Linked DNA regions of Paludibaculum fermentans. The protein of the gene in region 2 binds, or shares a complex with, the protein of the main gene of each other region. Links are inferred from orthologs where the notes say so. Each region holds a gene or a part of one and is shown on either strand. Other genes may lie near its edges.

Evidence for each region.
Region 1: the proteins of trxA (region 2) and trxB are in contact, whole or in part, in a crystal structure (PDB 1F6M), measured with the Escherichia coli proteins. The link is inferred for Paludibaculum fermentans from one-to-one orthologs.

The regions. Positions count from the first base shown.
Region 1 is NZ_CP063849.1:4,897,309-4,908,682, reverse strand. Bases 4,518-7,509 are described here. They hold trxB (thioredoxin-disulfide reductase), read right to left. Parts: upstream 6,480-7,509; coding sequence 5,556-6,479; downstream 4,518-5,555. Other genes in these bases: IRI77_RS19190 (alpha-L-fucosidase), read left to right, coding at 6,535-7,509; cysD (sulfate adenylyltransferase subunit CysD), read right to left, coding at 4,626-5,525; cysC (adenylyl-sulfate kinase), read right to left, coding at 4,518-4,623. Also shown: IRI77_RS19215 (hypothetical protein), read left to right, coding at 1-718; IRI77_RS19210 (sulfatase), read left to right, coding at 732-2,822; more of cysC, read right to left, coding at 2,830-4,517; more of IRI77_RS19190, read left to right, coding at 7,510-8,271; IRI77_RS19185 (toast rack family protein), read left to right, coding at 8,327-9,052; IRI77_RS19180 (DUF190 domain-containing protein), read right to left, coding at 9,064-9,363; IRI77_RS19175 (efflux RND transporter permease subunit), read right to left, coding at 9,360-11,374.
Region 2 is NZ_CP063849.1:6,549,030-6,560,287, forward strand. Bases 4,696-7,571 are described here. They hold trxA (thioredoxin), read right to left. Parts: upstream 6,362-7,571; coding sequence 6,029-6,361; downstream 4,696-6,028. Other genes in these bases: IRI77_RS25865 (pyridoxal phosphate-dependent decarboxylase family protein), read right to left, coding at 4,696-5,959; glgA (glycogen synthase GlgA), read right to left, coding at 6,414-7,571. In the rest of the region: IRI77_RS25840 (Gfo/Idh/MocA family protein), read left to right, coding at 1-110; IRI77_RS25845 (sugar phosphate isomerase/epimerase family protein), read left to right, coding at 117-989; ilvD (dihydroxy-acid dehydratase), read left to right, coding at 1,035-2,705; IRI77_RS25855 (hypothetical protein), read left to right, coding at 3,093-4,139; IRI77_RS25860 (DinB family protein), read right to left, coding at 4,146-4,598; more of IRI77_RS25865, read right to left, coding at 4,595-4,695; more of glgA, read right to left, coding at 7,572-7,838; IRI77_RS25880 (hypothetical protein), read left to right, coding at 7,892-8,239; IRI77_RS25885 (DEAD/DEAH box helicase), read right to left, coding at 8,318-9,574; IRI77_RS25890 (sensor histidine kinase), read right to left, coding at 9,875-11,092; IRI77_RS25895 (response regulator transcription factor), read right to left, coding at 11,089-11,258. UniProt on the Escherichia coli protein: Participates in various redox reactions through the reversible oxidation of its active center dithiol to a disulfide and catalyzes dithiol-disulfide exchange reactions.

The DNA.
Region 1 (11,374 bases), 1.7 Mb from region 2 along the record:
GGCCGCGCTGGTGATGCTGTTCGTATTCCGGCATACGTCGAGCCCGAAGCGGATTGAGCGTTCAAAGAGTCTGCTGCGCGCGTACCTGATGGAGATGCGGCTGTTCTCGGACGAGCCCGCGTTGGTGTTTGGAGCGCAGGGAAGGCTTTTACTGGCCAATGCCGGGTATCTGTTCTGGATGGCTGTCCCGATTGCTTGCGCGAGCGTCGCGCTGTGGCCGCTGCTGGCGCAGATGGAACGGTATTACGGGCAGAGTCCGCTGAAGATCGGGGAGACGGCGCTGTTTACGGTCCATCTGGACCGGCCCGTGGATACGGGCGGCAGTACGCCCCGGTTGGTTGCGCCCGCGGGGATCGAAGTAGAGACGCCGGCGGTCCGGGTGGAAGCTGAGCAGAGCGTAGTGTGGCGGATCCGGGCCACTGGCGAGAGCGCCGGAATCCTGCGGGCGGAGTTTTCCTGGGGCCAGGTGGAGAAACGGATTGAGACTGGCGGGCGGCGGCGTCCGGTGGATGCGCGGCGGGTGGCTGCCGCGATGAGTCTCTGGTTGCATCCGGGCGAGAGCCGGCTGCCGGATGGCCGGGTGGAATGGGCCGAGATTGAGTACCCGTCCGCTGAAGTGCCGCTGTTCGGTCTGTCGATGCACTGGCTCTGGGCGCTGATGCTGATTTCGATGCCGGTGGCGCTGTTGTTGAAACGGCGCTTCGGTGTGGTGTTCTGAGGTGGGACAGGCGATGAATCCGGCGGTTTTCTACTGGCGCAGGGCATTGTGGTGGGGCCTGGTGTATTGGGCCTTCTACGGTGCGGTGGAGTATGCGCTGGCGGATGCGGTTTCGGAGTGGCTGCGGCCGGAGGGCACGGTGCCCTACCCGGAGTACTGGCTGGCGGGCGTCGAGGCTCTGTTGGTCTGGTTGGTCTGCGGTCCGCTGTTGTCGGCGGCGGGCGCAGGGATCTGGTTTCTGGCCGGGCAGCCCAGGAACGCGGAAGAGGCGGAAGCACGCATGACGCGCAGCGCCGGCCTCACGGTGCTGCTGGTGTTCGGGTATGTGCTGGCGCGGCGGTCGCAAGGGCTGGTGCCGACAGTGCTGGCGCTGGCGGTGCCGGCGGGGCTGATTGCCGCGGGGTTGGTGGCCGGGTGGAGCGCACGGTGGTCGCGCTGGACCTGGTTCCTGATGAATCCGGTGACGCTGACGGTCGCTGTATTGCTGCGGCCCTGGATGTACTTCTACGTCCTGCCGAAGGGCAATGCGCTGGTCCAGATTTCGTTTTCGTCGCTCGCGTTTCTGGCCGTGCTGGCCCTGTCGTGGCTGCTATTCCGGGGCAAGCCGGCGGGCTGGGGTTCGCGATTCGCGGTGACTGCATCGGTGTGGATTGTGGCGGCTGCGGTGGTGCTGGGGTTTGGGCTGAGGGCCCGGGTGTCGCTGCCGGGACCGCCGGCGGAAGGCGCACAGGCCGGGCGTCCGAATGTCATTCTCATCACCCTGGATACGGTGCGGGCGGACCATCTGCACCTGTACGGGTATCCAAGGCAGACGACCCCGCAATTGGAGGAATTTGCACGGCAGGCGACGGTATACAGCGGCGCGATTTCGGCGGCGGATTGGACCGCGCCCAGCCACGCGACGATGATGACGGGCCTCTACGCACTGCGGCACGGTGTGCGGTATGACTATCCGGACGTGCGGCTGGGGCACATTCCTCAATCGGCGCCGACGCTGGCCGAGACCCTGCAGCACTATGGCTACCGGACGGCCGCCATAGTGGCGAACAAAGCCTACCTGGCTCCCGAGATCGGGTTCGGGCGCGGGTTCGACCTGTACCGGGTTCCAACGACTCCGGTATCGCTGGAGACCAGCCGGATGCCTTCCGTGTTGCGTTCGACGCGGCTCCACCTGATGGGGATCAGTGGTGCGGACACGCCCTATGTGCCGGGCGCTAAGATCGCCGACGAGGTGGGTAAGTTGCTGCCCAAGTGGAAGCGTGGCCGGCCGGAATTCCTCTTCCTGAACCTGATGGACGCGCATTGGCCCTACAACCCGCCACCGCCCTTCAAGAACCGGTTCATGACACCCACCAAGGACCGGACCAGCGCGGAGTTCTACGAAATCGTGAAGCTTGTGGACCAGGAGAAGCGGGTGGTGACGCCCCAGGAGCGGGAAGAACTGGTGGCTGCCTACGACTCCGGGATCGCGTATGTGGATCACGAGTTGGGCCGGCTGTTCCAGATGTTGCGGGCGAATGGGCTGTTCGACAACTCGCTGATTATCGTCTCGGCGGACCACGGCGAGGTCTTTGGCGAGCGGTCGCTGATGGAGCATGGGGTATCGGTGTACCAGGATCAGGTGCATGTGCCACTGATTGTGAAGTATCCGGGGCAGAAGGCGAGGCAGGACGTAGCGGTGACGGTGAGCCTGGTGGACCTGTTTCCAACCGTGCTGGACGTGCTGGGCGCGCCGGTGCCGCGGCGGCTGGCGGGGATCACATTGCGCAAAGCCGACAAGCTTGCGGCGCGGCCGGTGTATGCGGAGTCGTATGCGCTGTGGCAGAAGTGGGGCGTGGAGGAGCGGTTCATCGATGTGGAGCGGGCCGTCTACCTGGGCGGGCTGAAAATGGTGCTGACGACGAAGGGCCGGCGGGAGTTGTACGACCTGGCGGCGGATCCCAATGAGACGCGGGACGTGCAGGGCAGCAAGCCGGAGCAGGCGGCGCAATTGGAACGGCTGCTGAGGACGTGGCAGCAGAACTACATCAAACCGGGCGACCAGGAGCTAGGGATGGGCCAGGAAGCGGTGGACCGGCTGAAGTCGCTGGGCTACGTGCAGTAAGGCGAGATCAGGCGGAGCGGCCGTCCAGGCGGTCGACTGCGTAGCGCAGCACCTGGCCCACGCAGGCTTCGACGGCGTTGAGGTCCGTGCGGCATTCCACTTCGGGTTCGACAGGCGGCTCATAGGGATCGTCGATGCCGGTCATGCCTTTGAGTTCCCCGGTGCGGGCCCTGCGGTAGAGCCCTTTGACATCTCGCTGCTCACAGATAGCAAGCGGCGCATTTACATAGATCTCTATGAAGTTGGCGATGCGCGCGCGCACTTCGCCGCGGATGGCGCGATAAGGCGAGATGGCGGAGACGATGGCAACCACTCCGTTGCGGGCCAGCAGTTCGGCGACAAAGCCAATGCGGCGGATGTTCTCGTCACGATCTTCCTTGCTGAAGCCGAGGCCCTTGGAGAGGTGTTTTCGGACGATGTCGCCGTCGAGCATCTCGACGCGGTAACCCAGGTCCTTGAGGCGCTGGTGAATGACGACGGCGAGGGTGCTCTTCCCGGAGGAGCTAAGGCCCGTGAGCCAGAGGACCCCGCCCGCATGGTCGCCAGGACGGCTGAGTGTCGAAGGGCCGGCCGGCTGTTCCGCTGATTCGATGATGCCGGCGGCAATAGTGCCGTTGGATACCGGGTCCACCAGAATGAAGCTGCCGGTAGCGCGGTTGGCGGTGTAGGGATCGCAGTAGATGGGCCGCTGGGTTTCGAGGGTGACCCGTGCGATGTCGTTGAGGCCGAGCGCTGAACTGGGCTCGAAGCGGAGGGTGGCGACATCAAGGGCGGCGTCGACGGATGTGATCTCGGCGCAGACGGTCTGGGTGGTGTGTTTGAGCAGGTAGGCCTTGCTGCTGCTGAGCGGGTCCGAACTCATCCAGAAGAGGATTGCCTTGAGATGGCGCGTGGACGCCGGAGGATGGAGCGGGTCGACGATCATGTCGCCGCGCGAGAGGTCGACATGTCCGTCGAGCGAGACGGAGATTGACATGGGCGTGGCGGCGGAGGAGAGGGCCTCGTCGCGCAGCCGGACCGAAGCGACGCGCTGGAACTTGCCGGATGGCAGCAACAACACCTGGTCGCCGGGCTGGACTGAGCCGCCGGAGAGCTGACCGGCATAGAAGCGGTCGCTATTTGCGCCGCGCAGGACGGCCTGCACCGGCAGGCGGAGTCCGGAATGATGGGCCGGAGGGGGCTGAACGGTCTCGAGGTATTCGAGCAGGGTGGGGCCATCGAACCAGGGCATGCTGGCGCCGCGGTGGACGACGTTGTCGCCCTGAAGCGCGGAGACCGGCAGGAAGGCGAGTTCGAGGGCAGGCAGGCCGGAGGTCTTCTGGAGCAGCGCGGCTCGAATGGATTCAAAGATGGACTGGTTGAACCCGACTGCGTCCATTTTGTTGACTGCCACGCAGATGCGGCGGATGCCGAGCAGCCAGGAGAGATAGGTGTGGCGCAGGGTCTGAGGCAGGACACCGAGGCGGGCGTCGATCAGGACAACCGCGACATCGGCCGTGCTGGAACCCGTCACCATGTTCCGGGTGTACTGCTCATGGCCCGGAGTGTCGGCGATGATGAAGCGGCGCCGCGGCGTGGAGAAGTAGCGGTAGGCGACGTCGATCGTGATGCCCTGCTCGCGTTCGGCGCGCAGGCCGTCGGTGATCAGGGCGAGGTCCAGCCCTTCGCGGGAGACGCGCCGGATGGAATCGAGTTGGTCGTCGTAGACGGCGCTCTGGTCGTGGAGCAGGCGGCCGATGAGCGTGGATTTGCCGTCGTCGACGCTGCCGATGGCGGTGAAACGGAGGAGGGTGGATTCCATGGCTAGAAGTAGCCCTCGCGCTTCTTTAACTCCATAGAGCCTTCCTGGTCGTGGTCGATGGCGCGGTTCTGGCGTTCGGAGTGGCGCGTGGCCTGCAACTCGGCGATGATTTCGGGCACGGTTGTGGCCGTGGATTCGACGGCGCCGGTGCAGTAGGTGCAACCGAGGGAGCGCATGCGGCACACGCGCTCTTCCACGTGCTCGCCCGCGAGCAGTTCGAGGTCGTGCTCCAGGGGGATGAGCGCGCCGCCGCGCACGACGACGGGCCGGGGTTTGGCGAAGTAGAGCGGGACGACGGGAATCCGCTCGGCCTCGATGTACTCCCAGACATCGATTTCGGTCCAGTTGGAGAGCGGGAAGACGCGCATGCTCTGGCCCTTGTCGAGGCGGCTGTTGAAGAGATTCCAGAGTTCGGGGCGCTGGTTGCGAGGATCCCACTGGCCGGCCGCGTCGCGGTGGGAGAAGATGCGCTCCTTGGCGCGGGATTTCTCCTCTTCGCGGCGGGCACCGCCGATGGCGGCATCGGCGTCGAGCGCTCGCAGGGCTTCGAGCAAAGCCCGGGTCTTGAGCTGGGCACAGCAGCGGGACGTGCCGAGGCGGAACGGATCAACAGGAGCGTCGATGTACTCCTGGGAACTATGGACGCGGAGGTCCAGGCCCTGTTCGCGGCAGAACCGGTCGCGGAATTCGATCATCTCACCGAATTTGTAGCCGGTATCGACGTGGAGCAGGGGGAACGGGACAGCCGCGGGATGAAAGGCCTTCTGGGCCAGGCGGACGAGTACGGAAGAGTCCTTGCCGATGGAGTAAAGCAGGACGGGCCGCTGGAACTCAGCGGCCGTCTCCCTCAGGATGTGTATACTCTCGGCTTCCAACCAGCGCAGGTGTGACAACCGCGTCATGAACGAACCGCTTTCGTACTGCTCAGGCGACTAGTGGCCTTCGGCTTCCAGGAATCTTTCGGCTTCGATGGCCGCCTTGCAGCCGGCGCCCGAGGCGGTGATGGCCTGGCGGTAGATGCGGTCTTCCACGTCTCCGGCATGGAAGACGCCGGTGATATTAGTGCGGGCGCCCCCATGGCTGATGATGTAGCCGTCTTCGTCAAGGTCGAGCTGGCCGACGAAGGGTTGTGTGTTCGGAATGTGCCCGATTGCAAGGAAAAAGCCGTCGACCGCCTGGGTCCAGGCTTCGCCGGTCTTGGTGTTCTTCAGCTTAACGGCTTCGACGTAGCCCTTCTCGATGTCGAGCACGTCCTCGACCACGGTGTTGGTGAGCCACTTGATCTTCGGGTTCGCCTTGCAGCGGTCGAGCATTATTTTGGAGGCACGGAACTCCTCGCGGCGGTGGACCAGGGTGACCTCGTCGCCGAAACGAGTGAGGAAGTTGGCTTCCTCCATGGCGGAGTCGCCGCCGCCGATCACGATGATTTTCTTGCCTCTATAGAAGAAGCCGTCGCACGTGGCGCAGGAGCTGACACCGTGGCCGATGAGTTTCTGCTCGTTGGGCAGGCCCAGCCAGCGGGCGGAGGCGCCGGAGGCGACGATGAGGGTGCGGCACTCGTGCCATTCGTCGTCGATCTTCAGGCTGAAGGGACGCTTTGAGAGGTCGGCCTCCTCGACCTTGCCGGAGACGTATTCGGCACCGAAGCGGATGGCCTGCTGCTTCATGTTTTCAACAAGTTGCGGCCCCATGATGCCTTCCGGAAACCCCGGGAAGTTCTCAACTTCGGTGGTGATGGAAAGCTGGCCGCCGGGCTCGTGGCCGGCAATCACGAGGGGGGCCAGGCCCGCCCGGGCGGTATAGATAGCCGCGGTATTCCCCGCGCAGCCTGAGCCGATGATGATAACGTTCCGCATGCAATGTACCTGGAAATCCCATGCTATCGCAGTGGGCGATAGAATACCTTGCAGCATGAAGATCGCCTCCTTCGCCGCCCTGGCCCTGCTGGCCGCTACGTCAGTGTCGTTCGCCCAACCTTCCCAGCCGCCGCTTTCCGCGGAAGAACGCACCCGCTGGTTCCGCGAAGCCAAGTTCGGGATGTTCATTCACTGGGGTGCCTACTCGGTGATCGGGCGCCACGAGTGGATCCGGACCATGGCCCAGATCCCGCAGGCCGACTACGACGTGTACGCCAAACAGTTCAATCCAGTGAAGTTCAACGCCGATGCCTGGGTGGATCTGGCCAAGAACGCCGGGGCAAAGTACATGGTGATCACGTCGAAGCACCACGACGGCTTCAGCATCTACCGCAGCCAGGTGAGCGACTACGACGTGGAGACGACGCCCTACCAGGGCGACCCGCTGAAGCAACTGGCGGCCGCGGCGAAGAAGAAGGACATGCGCCTGGGCTTCTACCACTCGATCATGGACTGGCACCATCCTGACTACCGGCCGCGCCGTTCGTGGGAGTATCCGAAGAACTACAAGGAAGGCGGCAACAACAACCGGTATATCGACTTCATGAAGGCCCAGTTGAAGGAGCTCCTGACGGGTTATGGCGACGTGGCGATGATCTGGTTCGACGGCGAGTGGGAGCACACCCTGGCGGAGGCGAAACGCGACGACGAGGTCTACGACTTCATCCGCGGCCTGCAGCCGAACACCTTGATCAACGACCGTTTGTATGAGCGCAAGCCGGGCAATAAGGCCGACTTCGGCACGCCGGAACAGTACGTCCCGGCCACTGGCTTCAAGGATCCCAGCGGCAAGCCGATCCTGTGGGAGGCGTGCGTCACGATCAACAACGACTCGTGGGGCTACAACAAGTATGAAACCGAGTTCAAGACGGACCGGGACCTGATCCGGATGCTGGTGGAGGTGGTGAGCAAGGGCGGCAATCTGCTGCTGAATGTAGGGCCAAAGCCGGACGGCACGATTCAGGACGAGTTTGTGACGCGGTTGAACGCCATGGGCCGCTGGATGAAAGTGAACCAGGAGTCGATCTACGACACCACGGCGAGCCCGTTCGAGCGCATGTCCTTCTTCGGACGCGCGACCACCAAGGGCAATAAGCTGTACCTGCACATCTTCGACTGGCCCAAGGACGGCGTGCTGCGCGTCGCGGGCTTGCGGAATCTGGTGCACTCGGCGCAGCTGCTAGCCGATCCGTCTCGCAGAATTGTCTCCAAGCGCGATGGCGACGACATTCTGCTGACGCTGCCCGGCGCTGCTCCGGATGAGATTGCGAGCGTGTTGGAGCTGACGCTGGACGGGGCTCCCGTGACGGTGCCGTTCGCCAACCGGCCGGATGCGAAGGGGCTGATCAGCCTGGGTGTGGAGTCGTGCGAAATCGAGACCGAGTTCGAGCAGCGGGCGAAGAAAGAGAACGCGCTGGGCCATGTGTTTCTGACACGCTGGACACGCGACAAGGACGTGCCTTATTGGAAGGTGGAAGCGCCCAAGGCCGGCCGCTACCGCGTGGAGGCCTTCTATTCGTCGAGAAAGGCCGGAACGCCGTTCACCGTGGAAGCCGGGCCGGCCAAGTTGACAGGCTCGTCGATCAACTCAGGCGGCGATTGGGTGTTCAAGTCGCAGCCCCTGGGTGAGCTGGAACTGAAACAGGGCGCCACGGAAGTTCGTGTGCGGCTGGATACGAAATCCGGCGGCACGATTAACCTGGAGCGGCTGGTGCTGCATCCGGCGCAGTGAAAAACGGAACTCCCATAAGTTGATTTTCGTATCCGAATGGCAGTGGAGGGAATCCATGACATTGCCCGCATACCGGGTAGGCCTGTTCGCCGCTATCCTGGCGTCGGCAGGCTGTTCCATAGACATTAACAGTAAGCCCACCGGTGAGACGGTAAGGGATACGAAGATCATCGAACGGTCCCGCGCGGCGAAGGCCGAGATTGTGGTGGCCGATCTCAACATTGGCGCGGGAGAGCTCAACGTGAGCGGCGGCTCGAAAGAGTTGTTTGATGGTGAGTTTACCTACAACGTGCCCGACTGGAAGCCGGAAGTCCGCTATGACGACTCAGGCTTTCGCGGCCGGCTGACGGTCCGGCAGGGCGGCGGCAAAGGCAATTTCGGCAACATCAAGAACATCTGGGATCTGAAGCTGGCCAACGACGTTCCCCTGGACCTGCGGATCCACTGCGGAGCTGGAGAGAACAAGCTCAACCTGGGAGACCTCACGCTGCGCAGCGTGGAGGTCCAGATGGGCGCCGGTTCCGTCGATATGGACCTGCGCGGCAAACCGCAGCGGGACTATGAAGTCCGGATCGAAGGCGGTGTCGGCGAGGCGACAGTGCATCTGCCGCCGGATGTAGGTGTGGTGGCCGAGGCGAACGGGGGCATCGGCTCCATCAACGTGCGAGGCCTCAAGAAAGACGGCGATCGTTGGGTAAGCGAGTCAAACGGGCAGTCGAAGGCGACCATCCGCCTCAGCGTGAAAGGCGGGATTGGCGAGATTAATATCCTGGCGCAGTGACGCCGGACCCGCTAGAGTTGCTCGGCGTCCATCAGGAGGATGGGCGCCGAGGGTGCCAGTTTGCGGAGGCTGGGCACGACGTTGCGCAGGTTTTCTTCCGAATCGGCGGCGACGATCATGACCGGCCGGTCGTCGGAGACACCGAAGAGACGGCCGCGGTGAACGTGATGGTCTTTGCCGAAGCCCATCACGCCGCGCATCACACTGGCGCCCTGGACGCCTTTCTGGTTGAGCTTGCGCACCAGCGCCTCGTACAGCGGGATGTCGCCGTGCGTCTCGGTCTCCGCGAGGAAGATAACCATTAGCTTCATTCAGCCTCCACGACTTCCTTGGGTTTGTCGGATCCCGACACGAGTAGATACAGGCTGGGCAGGGCCAGCAACGTGAGCAACAGGGTAGACAGCAAACCGCCCACAACAACCGTGGCCAACGGCCTTTGTATATCACTACCGATGCCTGTGGCGCGGGCGGCTGGGACCATGCCCAGCAAGGCTACCACGATCATCATGAGTACGGGGCGCATCTGTGCGAGGGCGCCCTGGACGACAGCATCGCGCACACCAAGCTCAGGATCGGACCGGCGCCGGCGGTTGATCTCAGCAACCACGAGCACGCCGCTCATCACCGCCACGCCGAATAGGCTGATGAAGCCGACGGCGCTGGAGACGCTGAGGTTGATGCCGCGCATATACAGAAAGATGATGCCGCCCACCAGCGAGAAGGGTACATTCATCAGGACCAGTCCGGCATAGACCGGAGATCCGAAGGTCCAGAACAGCAGGGCGAAGATCACGGCCACCGTGACCGGCATGATGAACGTCAGCCTGCGCTTGGCGCGGGTGAGATTTTCGAACTGGCCGCCCCAGTCGACGTCGTAGCCCGGGGGCAGATGAATCGCCTTACTGAAGCGAGTCTGCGCGTCGGCCACGAAGCTGCCCTGGTCGCGGCCGCGAATGTTGGTGCGGACCGTAATCTGGCGGCGGTTCTCGCGGCGGGCGATAATACTGGCGCCGTTGACCACGTCGATGCGCGCCAACTGGGCGAGCGGTACGCGCCCGCCATCGCGGGTCGGTATGAGGATCTCGCCGATGACATGCGCGTCCTTGCGCGCCTCCGGAATGAAACGGACGGTCACGTCAAAGACGCGTTCACCTTCAAACACGGTGCTGACGGCGCGGCCTCCGATGGCCATCTCGATCATGTCCTGGATGTCGCGGACATTGATGCCGTAGCGGGCCACGGCCTGGCGGTCGATCTGAATCCGCAACTGCGGCTGGTCTTCTTCCTGCTCAATTGCGGAATCGGCCGCACCTGGCACTTTCCGGATCACCTCAAGGGTCTCGCCGGCGAGCATGCGAAGTTCGGCCAGGTCGGTACCGGTGAAGATGACCGCGAGGTCGGCGGCTGAGCCGGTGACGGCCTCGGTCACGTTGTCGATGATGGGCTGCGTGAAGCTGAAGGATGCACCCGGTACCTCGTTGCGCAGGCGCTGCGACATGGCGTCGATGAGCGTGGCCTTGTTGCGTCCGGTGGTCCAGGATTCGTAGGGCTGCAGGGCGACGAAGATTTCGTTGCGGTTTGCGCCGTAGGGGTCAGTGCCCGAGTCGTTGCGCCCGCTTTGCGAGCTGGCCATCTTGACCTCGGGGAAGCTGCGGAGGATTCCGCGCAGTTGGCTGGCCACTTGGGCCGATTTGTCGATGGAGATGCCGGGCGCCAGCGTCGCGCGGACCCAGATGACGCCTTCGTCCAGTTGTGGCAGGAATTCCGAGCCCAGGGCCAGGGAAAGGACAAAGGCAGCCACCACCACAAGGACCGAAAGGCCGACAGTGGCCTTGGGGCGGGCCATCGTGGTTTCCAGGGCCCGGCGGTAGAGCTTGCCCAGCCAGTGGAGCACCGGGTTCTCCCAGTCCTTCGCTCCGTTTTTGAACAGGTAGGTAGCCAGCACCGGGATGAGCGTCAGTGCAATCAGCATGGAGCCGAACAGGGCGTAGCAGATGGTGAACGCCATGGGCGTGAACAGGCGGCGCTCGACGCGCTCCAGCGTGAATAGCGGAATGTAGGCGGCGATGATGATGAGCAGCGAGAAGAAGATGGGCCGCTCCATCTCCAGGGCCGCGTCGCGAATGGCGCCGACAACGCCATCCCGCTCTCCCAGTAGTCCGGCCCGCTTGCGTTCGCCCAGCATGTGGACAACGTGCTCCACCATGACCAGCGTGCCGTCGACGATGATGCCGAAGTCGAGTGCACCGAGGGACAGCAGGTTGGCGGGGATGCCGGAGAACTGCATGCAGAGAAACGCGAAGAGCAGCGACAGCGGGATGG
Region 2 (11,258 bases):
GAACGAAGGGCTATCTGGAATGGGACGCGAAGGCGGAGAAGTTTACCAACAACGCGGCCGCCAACAAGCTGTTGAGCTATCAGTACCGGGCTCCTTACAAGCTGGGGTAAAACGACATGACACGACGCGATTTCGTAATGGCTACGGCGGCGCTGCCGCTGGCCGCTCAACCGGCGAAGGTGAAGCCGGTGCTGTGCATCTTCTCGAAGCACATGTCCGAATTCCAGTGGGACGAACTGGGCGCGAAGGCGAAGGAGGTGGGCTTCGACGGCGTGGATCTGACGGTGCGGCCCAAGGGGCATGTGCTGCCGGAGCGCGTGGCCGAGGATCTGCCCAAGGCGGTGGACGCCATCCGCAAACACGGGCTAAGCGTGCCGATGATCACGACGGATCTGAAGGATGCCAGCGATCCGGCGGCGAAGCCGACCTTCGAGGCGATGAAGAAGGCTGGGATTTCGCTGTACAAGGTGGGCTACTGGACCGCGAAGAAGGGCCAGGGGGTGATGGCGGCGGCGCAGGAGAACAAGCGGAAGCTGGATGGCCTGCTGACGCTGTCGAAGCAGTATGGCCTGACCGCCGGGCTGCACAACCATTCGGGCCCCTACTTCGGCTGCGCCGTGTGGGATTATCGCGAGCTGATCAAGGATGTCAGTCCACGGGATGCCGGGTATTACTTTGATCCGGGGCATGCCACGGTGGAGGGCGGACTGAACGGCTGGCGGGTGTCGCTGGACCTGGTGCTGCCGCGGCTGAAGATGTCGGCTATCAAGGACTTCTACTGGGAGAAGTCGAACGGGCAGTGGAAGAATCACTGGTGCCCGCTGGGGGAAGGAATGGTGAATTGGCAGGCTGTGTTCGCGGAGTACGCCAAGGCTGAATTTGGCGGTCCGCTGTCGCTGCACCTGGAGTATCCGGGCGGCGACGACCTGCCTTCGATTCGCAAGGATCTGGAGTATATGAAGAAGCAGGTGAGCGCGGCCTACGCGTAAATTGCGTCGCCGGTTTGCGGTGGTTGGTAGGATGGAGGCTTCATCATGAAACTCCAGTCGTACACTATCACCCAGGGACGGGACCGCGCCCCGGCGCGCGCCCAGCTGAAGGGTATCGGCTTCACCGATGAGGACTTGAAGAAGCCCATCATCGGTATCGCCAACACCTGGATTGGAACCATGCCGTGCAATTTCCTGTTGCGCGACCTGGCGGTAGACGTAGCCCGCGGTATCCGTGAGGCCGGCGGAACGCCGATGGAGTTCAACACCATCGCGATCTCCGACGGCATCACGATGGGTACGCAGGGCATGAAGGCCTCGTTGATTTCGCGCGAGGTGGTGGCCGACTCCATCGAGCTCGTTACGCGCGGGCACATGTTCGACGGCCTGGTCTGCCTGGTGGCGTGCGACAAGACGATTCCCGGGGCGGCGCTGGCGCTGCTGCGGCTCAACATCCCGGGCGTCATCCTGTACGGCGGCTCGATCCTGCCCGGGCAGTATAAGGGCAAGGACGTCACCATCCAGGAAGTGTTCGAGGCGGTGGGTGCGAACGCAGCCGGCAAGATCACTGACCAGGAACTGCTGGATATCGAGAACGTGGCGTCGCCGGGTCCGGGCGCGTGCGGCGGCCAGTTCACGGCCAACACGATGGCGACGGTGATGGAGATCATCGGTCTGTCGCCCATGAATACGGCGATGGTGCCGCAGGTGGACAACCGCAAGCATGCGGTGGCGGCCTATTGCGGCCAGGTGATTCTGGATGCGGTGAAGAACAATCGGCTGCCGCGCGAGATCTGTACGCGGGCGGCATTTGAGAACGCGATTGCGAGCGTGGCGGCGACGGGCGGCTCCACCAATGCCGTGTTACACCTGCTGGCCATGGCGCGCGAGGCGGGTGTCGATCTGGTGATCGACGACTTCCAGAAGGTGAGCGAGCGGACTCCGCTGCTGCTCAGCCTGAAGCCGGCTGGCCAATATGTGGCGGCGGACGTGGACAAGGCGGGCGGCATCGGAGTGGTCGCGAAGCGGCTGGTGGATGGCAAGTTTGCTGATCCATCGGCGCTGACGATTACCGGCAGGACGCTGGGGGAAGAGGCTGAGCGCTCGGCGGAGACTCCGGGGCAGTTGGTGGTGCGCGCGCTCGACAACCCGATCAAGAAGAGCGGCGGGCTGGTGATCCTGAAGGGCTCGCTGGCTCCGGAAGGCTGCGTGATCAAGGTGACGGGCATCGACCGCAAGCTCCACCAGGGTCCGGCGCGCGTATTCGATTGCGAAGAAGACGCCATGGCGGCGGTGACGCACGGCAAGATCCAGCATGGCGACGTGCTGGTGATCCGTTATGAAGGACCCAAGGGCGGGCCGGGCATGCGCGAGATGCTGGGCGTGACCTCGGCCATCATGGGCGCGGGCTTCGGCGACACGGTGGCGCTGATGACGGACGGGCGGTTCTCGGGCGCGACGCGCGGATTCATGGTGGGGCATGTGGCTCCGGAAGCGGCGGTCGGCGGACCCATCGCGTTTGTCGAGGAAGGCGACCCGATCACCATCGACATCGAGCACCAGAAGATCTCGCTCGACGTGGATGAGGCGACCCTGGCGGCGCGCCGCGCGAAGTGGGTGGCTCCGCCGCCCGCGCGGAAGACCGGCGTGATGGCGAAGTACATCAAGCTGGTGAGTTCGGCTTCCGAGGGCGCGATCACTTCGAACGTCTACTAGGCCGCGTCTGCGATTGCGATGGATGGAAGGGCTCCCGCCATGGGGGCCTTTTCCTTTTTGCCGTGATGGTACGGGCCATTGTAAAGAGCTTGTCAAAGCGAATTGGATCATGTACTCCTGCAAACCGGTGCGGGCATCCGTGGGGACGAGATATTCGAGCTGGTTGGGCGGCATGCGTATCCGCTGCGAGCGGCGGCCGGTGTGCCTGACCCGGGGTGATGCCTGTTTCCTCCTGGCGCGATCTCGGCATTTGTGACGGAGGCGACACACCTGGTAATGGACATCAACGGGTTCTTTGCTCCGTAATCGCAACGGCCAATAGGCTGGTATTGCCTTTCTTTTGAGCCTCGGTGAGTCCGCTTGTGGTGTGAATGCGCTGACTGAAGCATGGGCGACCGCAAGATGAACTTTGCCGAGTGCACGCAGTGCACGAAGAACAACCGGGAGGACGGGCTGCCACCGCCTTGCTTCCGGGCGGCGGAGGCGGCGGCCAGCCGCAACAGGCCTCAGATGGTCGCGGTGAAGCCGACCCGGCTCGGTTCACCGTGTCCGATGAGCGCGGACTGGGACGACCTGATTGCGGTCCTGATGTCGCGCAAAGCGTACGACGTGAATCAGGAAGGCAAGTCCAGGCTGTACACCATCAAGTCCGAACTCGACCGGTACCCGCGCGGCACCAACTTCACGAAGAGCGAAGCCAACCGGAAGACGATCGGCGCGGCCGTCGGCTACGTCGCGACAGCCGCGCGCGGAGGCGGAGAGCTGTGGTTGTCCTACAGCAAGGACTACCCGACTCTCGGGTTTGTACGGGGACTTCCGTCCGACTCCGTGTGGGCGCAGGTGCTGGAGAACTACTACCGCGATGTCGGCATCGATCCGGCCAGGACCTATGTGGGCGGAGCCGTCAAACTGGCCTTGACGCCCGGCATCTATCCCGAGGGTGTGGATGGCGTGGCCGGCGTGGTGATGAACCTGAAGACCATGAAGCGGTTCGCCGTCACGGCTACGGTGAAGAAGGTGGCCGGCGGCGGAGGTGTGTCCAGCGCCGTCCAGGTGGTAGTTGCGTCGAATGTGGCCGAACCCGCCAAGCTCAAGGGGATGAAGTTCAAAGGAGGGTTCGACATCAATGTGACTGTCGGTCTAAAAAACTGGGCCAAAGCGGCTGGAGCCGTGAAAGACGCCAAGAAACTCGGCGTGCTGGTAAAGATTGCCCAAGCCCTTCACAACAGCAAGGGCATCGTGAAGATAGACAGCATGGGCGATGTGATGGCGGCCGTGAAAGCGTTGATCGCCGGGAACGGCGGGCTGACCACCTACCGTTCAGGGCAGCCCGACTTTATCGTCGCCGATTTGCCGCTGCTGCCGAGTGTCGGATTCGAGCTGAGCCTCACTTTCCAGTCGGAAACCACAATCACCAGCGTGAAGCCCCTGTAGATTTCGTTACCGTTCGGTGGTGATGGTTTCGACGTGGTGTTGGAGATGCTGGATATAGTCGTCGATCCAGGCTTCCAGTCTCATCGGTGCGCCGCCGCCCAGGATCACCTGAGCCGATAGCCGCTCTTCTGGTATGCGGGCGATCAGCCGTCCCAGCATCCAGTTGCGCTCTTCCCAATGCCGCAGCAGGTGCGACCAGGGCATTTCCGCATAGCCATGCAGGTCGACCCAGGCGTTCTGGGCGTAGGTGGGGCCTTCGTAGCGCCCTTCGAGGGCTGCGATCGCGATGCGCTGATGGTTGTTCTGGGCGGAATCGAGCAGGTGGCCGAGTTCCTGCTTCTTCAGCCAGCCGCCGGGACAGGAAGGCTGGCTTGCTGTCTCCTCGGTGATCACGCGCAGCTGGCCGGCTGCTGTGGCGACGGCCTCGTGAAACCGCGCCGCTACCTCTCGAGTGGTCATGATCGCAGGGCTCCCCGGTCTATGGTTTGACGCGCCACACGCAGAATCGCTTCCAGCGAGCGCGCAACGTCCTCGCCGGTGGTCGCCCACGACGACACGCTGATGCGCATGGCGGTGTGGCCCTGCCATTGGGTGGATCCGCACCAGCAGGTCCCGTCTTCCTGGATGGCCGCGATGACCGCTTTCGTCTGCTCCGAGGTGCCAAAGGAGACCATCACCTGGTTCAGGACGACTTCGTTGAGGATTTCGAAGCCACTTTGCCCCAGGCCTTCGGCGAAGCGGGCAGCGTGCCGGCAGCAGCGCTCCACCAGGTCGGCTAAACCCTGCTTTCCGAGTGATTTGAGGGCGGCCCAGACGGGCACGCCGCGCGCGCGGCGGGACGATTCCGGCGTGTAGTGCATGGGCTGGCGCTGGCTGCCATGACTCAAATACGCGGCGGGCGCATCCAGGGCGTCGCGCAAGGGGGCCGCGTCCTTCAGCAGCGCGATGCCGCAGTCGTAGCCGGCGTTGAGCCACTTGTGCGCGTCGGTGGTCCAGGAGTCGGCCTGATCGTAGCCGGCCATGAGGTGAGCCCGGGCGGGGGCGGCGGCCGCCCAAAGGCCGAAAGCTCCATCGATGTGGACCCAGGAGTTGGAGGCCTTGGCTAGCGGGATGAGCTCAACGGCGGGGTCGAAGGCGCCGGTGTTGACGTTGCCAGCTTGCAGGCAGACGATGGCCGGTTGGTTCAAGGTGGGGAACGCGTCGGGGCGCATGCGGCCCTGCCCGTCGACGGGCACCTGGATCACGCGGTCCTTGCCGAGTCCGAGAAGGGAAAGCGCTTTGCGCATGGAGGCGTGTACCTCACCGCCGACCACGACCGGGATGGGCGGGGCTCCGAAGAGTCCTTGCGACGAGACGTTCCAGCCCTGGCGGGCGAGTAGGGTCTCCCGGGCGGCGGCGAGGCCTGTAAAGTTCGCCATGGTGGCGCCGGTGACCAGGGCGCCGCCGGTGGCGGGCAGGTGCAGGGCTTCGCCGATCCAGCGCAGGGCGATCTCCTCGAGGCGGGCGGCGATGGGCGACATGACGTCCATGGCGGCGTTCTGGCCCCAGACGGCAGCCAGCCAGTCGGCGCCGAGGGCGGCGGGCAGGACCCCGCCGGTGACGAAGCCGAAGTAGCGGCCGCCGGTGGCCGCCATGGTGGCGGGGCTGCCGATCTCGTCGAGCTCGGCGAGGATGCCGGCCGGGGCGGTTGGTGCCTCGGGGAACGGTTGTTCCAGCCGCTGCAAGGCCGCGATGGCGGCGTCATCGGGCCGTACCAGGCGGCCGTCGAGGGAGGCCTGGTAGCGCCTGGCGCGGCCGGCCAAATCGTCGAAGTCGATCATGAATTATCCCCTGAAATACAAAAAGGGCGGGCCATGAGGCCCGCCCTATGCTCCGCTTTGGGGAGCCGCTTATCCCAGATGCGGCTCCACCATCTTCACGAGTTCGGATTTGCCCACGGCGCCGACGCGTTGATCCACCACCTTGCCGCCCTTGAAGAGCAACAGGGCAGGAATGCCGCGAATCATGAAACGGGCTGCCGTGCCATTGTTGAAGTCCACGTTAACCTTGCCCACCTTCACCTTGCCGGCATACTCCTCGGCAAAGGCGTCGACGGTCGGCGCGATCATTTTACAGGGGCCGCACCACTCTGCCCAGAAGTCCACCAAGACGGGGACATCGGCGTTGAGCACGTCCTGATCGAAACTCGCGTCGCTAAATTCCACTGTGTTCTTGCCAGCCATGATCGAATTTCCTTCTCCAGTCGGATCAGATGAGAGCCGGGGCGTTTTAGATTCAACCTCGCCCCAACAAGCGTTGATACAAAGCAGAGTACTCGCGGGCAGAGGCGGTCCAGGAGTAGTCTTTCGCCATGCCTCGACGCATCCGGGCCGTCCAGGAATCGCGATTCTCAAAAGCTCCTAGTGCTGAACGCAGGGTGTCGTACAGCGCGCCCACGGAGTACCAACTGAACTTAAAACCGGTATCTTCCTGAATGGTATCATCCAGCCCGCCGGTGGCGCGGACCACGGGCACCGTGCCGTAGCGCAGGCTGTAGATCTGATTGAGTCCGCAGGGCTCGTAGAGGCTCGGCATCAGGAAGATGTCGGAGCCGGCCTCGATGCGGTGGGCCAGGGCGTTGTTGTAACCGGTATATAAACCAACGCGGTGCGGCAGCCAGCGGCGCCAGTCCTGGAAGATGCGCTCGAACCGGGGCTCGCCACTGCCCAGGATGACGAGCTGGACGTCGCGCTCCGCCACCAGATTGGCGATACCGGCAATCAGGTCGAAGCCTTTCTGCTCGGCGAAGCGGGACACGATGCCGATGAGCGGCCGGTCAAGATTGTCCGAGGGCAGGCCGAACTCCTCCAGCAGGGCTCGTTTGCAGATGCGTTTCCCGGAAAGATCCCCGCTGGAGTAGTTGGCGGGCAGGAACTTGTCGGTTTCGGGGTTCCACTCGTTATAGTCGACGCCGTTCAGGATGCCGGAGAGTGCCATGGAGCGGGAGCGGAGGACGCCATCGAGTCCGAAGCCGCCCTCCGGCTGCTGGATTTCGCGCGCGTAGGTCGGGCTGACGGTGGTCACCCAGTCTGAGGTCTGGATGCCTGCTTTCAACAGGTTAATGTCACCGAAGTGCTCAAGTTTGTCGGAGGTGAACCAGCCCCAGTTCAGTCCCAGGTCGGAAAATGCGGCTTTGCCGAAGATCCCCTGGTAGCCCATGTTGTGGATGGTCATCACGGTTTTGACGTTGGCAAACCGCGGATTCGAATGCTGCTGGTCGGCCAGGTAGACCGGGGTGAGGGCGGCCTGCCAGTCGTGGCAGTGCAGGATGTCGCACTCGAAGACGGTCTGGGCGATGCCGATGGCCGCCAGGGACAAGACCGCAAAGCGCTTGTGGTTGTCGGTGTAGTCGCGATTGTTGACGTTGTAGATGCCTTCGCGGTCAAAGAAGTAGGGCGCCTCCACGAAGAAGAAGCGCACGCCATTGTGGACCTGGGTCCGGATATCCACGCGGTAGGGCGTCGATCCGGCGAAGACCACCATGTTGTCGAAGGCGCTTTCCGTCTCGTGATAGGGGATCTGGCGGTAGCGCGGCATCACGACGGCTACTTCATCGCCGACCTCCTGCAGGGCGGCCGGCAGGGCTCCGGTGACGTCGGCGAGTCCTCCCGTCTTGGCGAAAGGGGTAGCTTCGGGGCTGACCATCAGGACGCGACTCATGCCAATCATCATGGCATGTCAACCGGCTGGCGTGAGTCTCCGTCTTAGGGGGCATGAGAATCTGGCGATTTATTTCCGTGATCTTGCCGTTGGCGGCGGTGCTGGCGGCGGCTCCACAGAAGGGCGGCGGACAGCAGGCGCAGCGGATGGCGCAGGAGTTGGGTCTCAATGACGACCAGAAGGCGAAGATCCAGCCGATTCTGGCGGAAGAGGCTGGCAAGTTGAAGTCGTTGCGCGCTGACACGACACAGTCAAAGCGGGACAGGCGGCAGAAGATGATGGCGCTGCGCGAGGATTACGATAAGCAGTTGAAGACGATCCTGACGGAAGACCAGTTCAGGAAACTGCAGGAGATGCGGGCAGAGCGGAAGCAGCAGGCGCGGAAGCGGGGGAAGAACTGAGGGTAGGGAAAACAGGAACGCCGGCAGGAGTCCCGTTGGGGAGCACTGCCGGCGTTCACGATCTGGACTTAAGCCCGGTTAGGCGCGGCGGCGGGCGGCAGGGCCGAAGCTTCTGCGGCCGCGAGGAGCCGAGCTCTCGGGGCGGGCCGTTTGATGATGATGGTGGGCGACGGGCAGCACCACGACGGGCGCCATCTTCATGTTCTGCTCGAATTCGATCTCGGGCCCGACGGGACGGCGCGTGAGCGTGATCTTGATCGTGCGCTCAATACGGCGGATGTCGGAGCGTTCGTTGCGCGTGCTGAAGGTGGAGGCGACGCCACGGGCACCGGCGCGGCCGGTACGGCCGACACGGTGGATGAAGTCTTCCGGCACCTGGGGCAGGTCGTAGTTGACGACGTGGGCGATGCCGTCGACGTGGATGCCGCGGGCGGCAACGTCGGTGGCGACCAGGACGCGGTAGTGACCCTGCTGGAAGCCCTTGAGAGCTTCATTGCGCTGATTCTGCGTGCGGTCGCCGTGGATACGGGCGGCCTTGACGCCGAGCGCGCTGAGCTTGCGGGCCAGACGGTCTGTACCGTGCTTGGTGCGGGCAAAAACGAGCACTGAGCCGGGTTCGGCCTTCAGCAGCGAGTGCAGCAGGCCGAGCTTGCGGTCCTGTTCCACTTCGTAGACATGGAGGTCCACCATTTCGGCCGGCTTGGTAGCGGAGCCGATGGCGATGCGAACGGGGTTCTTCAGGTGCTCGTTGATGAGGTGGGCCACCGACTGTTCGATGGTCGCGGAGAAGAACAGGGTCTGGCGCTCGGCCGGCATCGCAGCGAGGATCATTTTGAGAGCGGGCATGAAGCCCATGTCCAGCATGCGGTCGGCTTCGTCGAGCACGAGGTGCCGGACGGTGCCGAGACGGACGAGACGGCGATCGAGGAAATCACAGAGACGGCCGGGCGTGGCGATGATCACCTGTGCGCCGCGGCGAATATCATGCAGTTGACGCTGCTCGTTCAAGCCGCCCACAACGACGGCGGCGCGCAAGCCGCTACCTGCGGCGAGACGCTGGAACGTTTCCTGGATCTGGATGGCGAGCTCGCGTGTGGGGCTCAGGATGAGAGCGCCCACGCCGGACTTGATAGGTGTCCGGAGCAGAGACTCAAGCACAGGCAGAATAAAGGCAAGGGTCTTTCCAGTGCCGGTCTGCGCCGTGGCAACTACGTCGCGGCCCTCGAGGGCCGGCGGAATGGCTTCCGCCTGAACCGGAGTCGGTTCGACGAAGCAGTTTTTGACAAGGTTCTCCTTGAGGACAGGAGACAGAGAGAGTTCAGAAAAGTTGTTCATTCAGACTTTGTGGGAAGGCAATCGGCAGGTTCCGGCTAGCGGAAAAAAACAGGGGGGTGCAGATTAACTTCTACTCGAGGTTAAGTATAGCACGAAGCTAACGTATAATTCAGACGGCCAGAGCCGGGCACGGCGTGACAGGGGGTCCAGTCCGCACGGCGTCCTCCGGCCTGGCCAGTCGAAACGAGCCAAGATGGTGCCCACGATCGTTGGTGAGCGTTCTTTTATGTGGCCCGCATCTGTCTAGACGATAGCTTGGGGGCCACGGTTACGCGCGTTAAGTATTGTGAAATCAACTAATCAAAGTGGAAACCGGATGGTAACTTCCAAGCCGGGGTTCGCATTGCGCGCGACGATGTCGCCATGATGAAGCCGGACAGCCCTTTGGGCGATGGCCAGGCCCAGTCCGACGCCTCCGGAATCGCGGGAGCGATGCACTTCCACACGGAAAAATGGGCGGAACAGATCTTCGAGTGTCGCCTCAGGCACGCCGGGGCCGAAATCGCGGATACGCACCACGGCATGACCGTTCTCCATCGCGGCACTGAGCCTCGTCTTTTCCTCGGCCGGCGCATAGCGCTGAGCGTTTTGCAGGACGTTCTCCACCGCCCGCCGCAGCAGGGCCGGGCGGCCGTGGCAGGTCAGGCCGGGCTGGATATCCAGGTTGAGATCGTAGCTCGCGGCAATTTCGGTCAGGAGACCTGAGAGATCGAAGGGTTCGCGGGCGTGGGCCGCGGGATCGCCTTCAGCGCGCGTCATTTCCGTTAGTTCTCCAATGAGCGCGGACATGCGCGCGATCTCCTGCTTTGACTGTTCGGGGCGTCCGAGTTGGACGGCGAGCGAGAGCCGCGAGAGGGGCGTGCGTAACTCGTGCGACACATCCTGCAGCAGGCGCCGTTCCGCGGTCAGGAGTGTTTCGATGCGATCGGCCATGGCGTCGAAGTCGCGGGCGAGATCGCCCAGTTCATCGCGCCGCGTGGAGCGGGCACGCATGGTGAGATCGCCGCCGCCGAAGCGCCGGACCGTCTCGCGCAGGGCACGCAGAGGTTGGCCGAAGTGGCGAGCAAAGGCCCAGGCCATGAGCGCAACCAGCAGGGCGATCCAGAAGTAGTAAGGCAGGAACGACATGAGGTCGGGCCGCGGCATCAGCGCGGCCAGCATCGTATAGTGCTTGTCGCTGGTGCTGTGCGCGATCATGCTCATGCCGGGGCCGGAATTGGCGACCTCCGCGGAATGATCCCTACCGGTGAGCAGGTCGTGTCCCGTGGCATCCAGGAGGTAATGCGAACCGGGGAACAGGCTGTCGACGCGCTGCATGTAGCGCGCGAGCTCCGGCTTGCCGCCGCGTTCGTAGGCATCGACGGCGGACTCGAGTTGTAGCCGGTGGGTGGAGCGGAACATTCTCCCTGGTTCAAAAACACGCGGGGTGAAGTAGCGGTTCGTGATGAAGAAGGCGAGCAGCGAGAGTGCGAGCGTGGCGAGGAACCAGAGCGTCAATTTGGTGAAGATGGATCTCATTCGACTGTCTCCCCTGCCTTATCCAGAGCAAACAGATAGCCGGCTCCGCGAATGGTGCGAATCATGGCGCCGCTCTCGCCCAGCTTGCGGCGGATGTGGCTCAGGTGGACGTCGATCGAGCGGTCAAAGGGCGAGGCTTCCCGCTGATAAAGCCGCAGGGAGATCT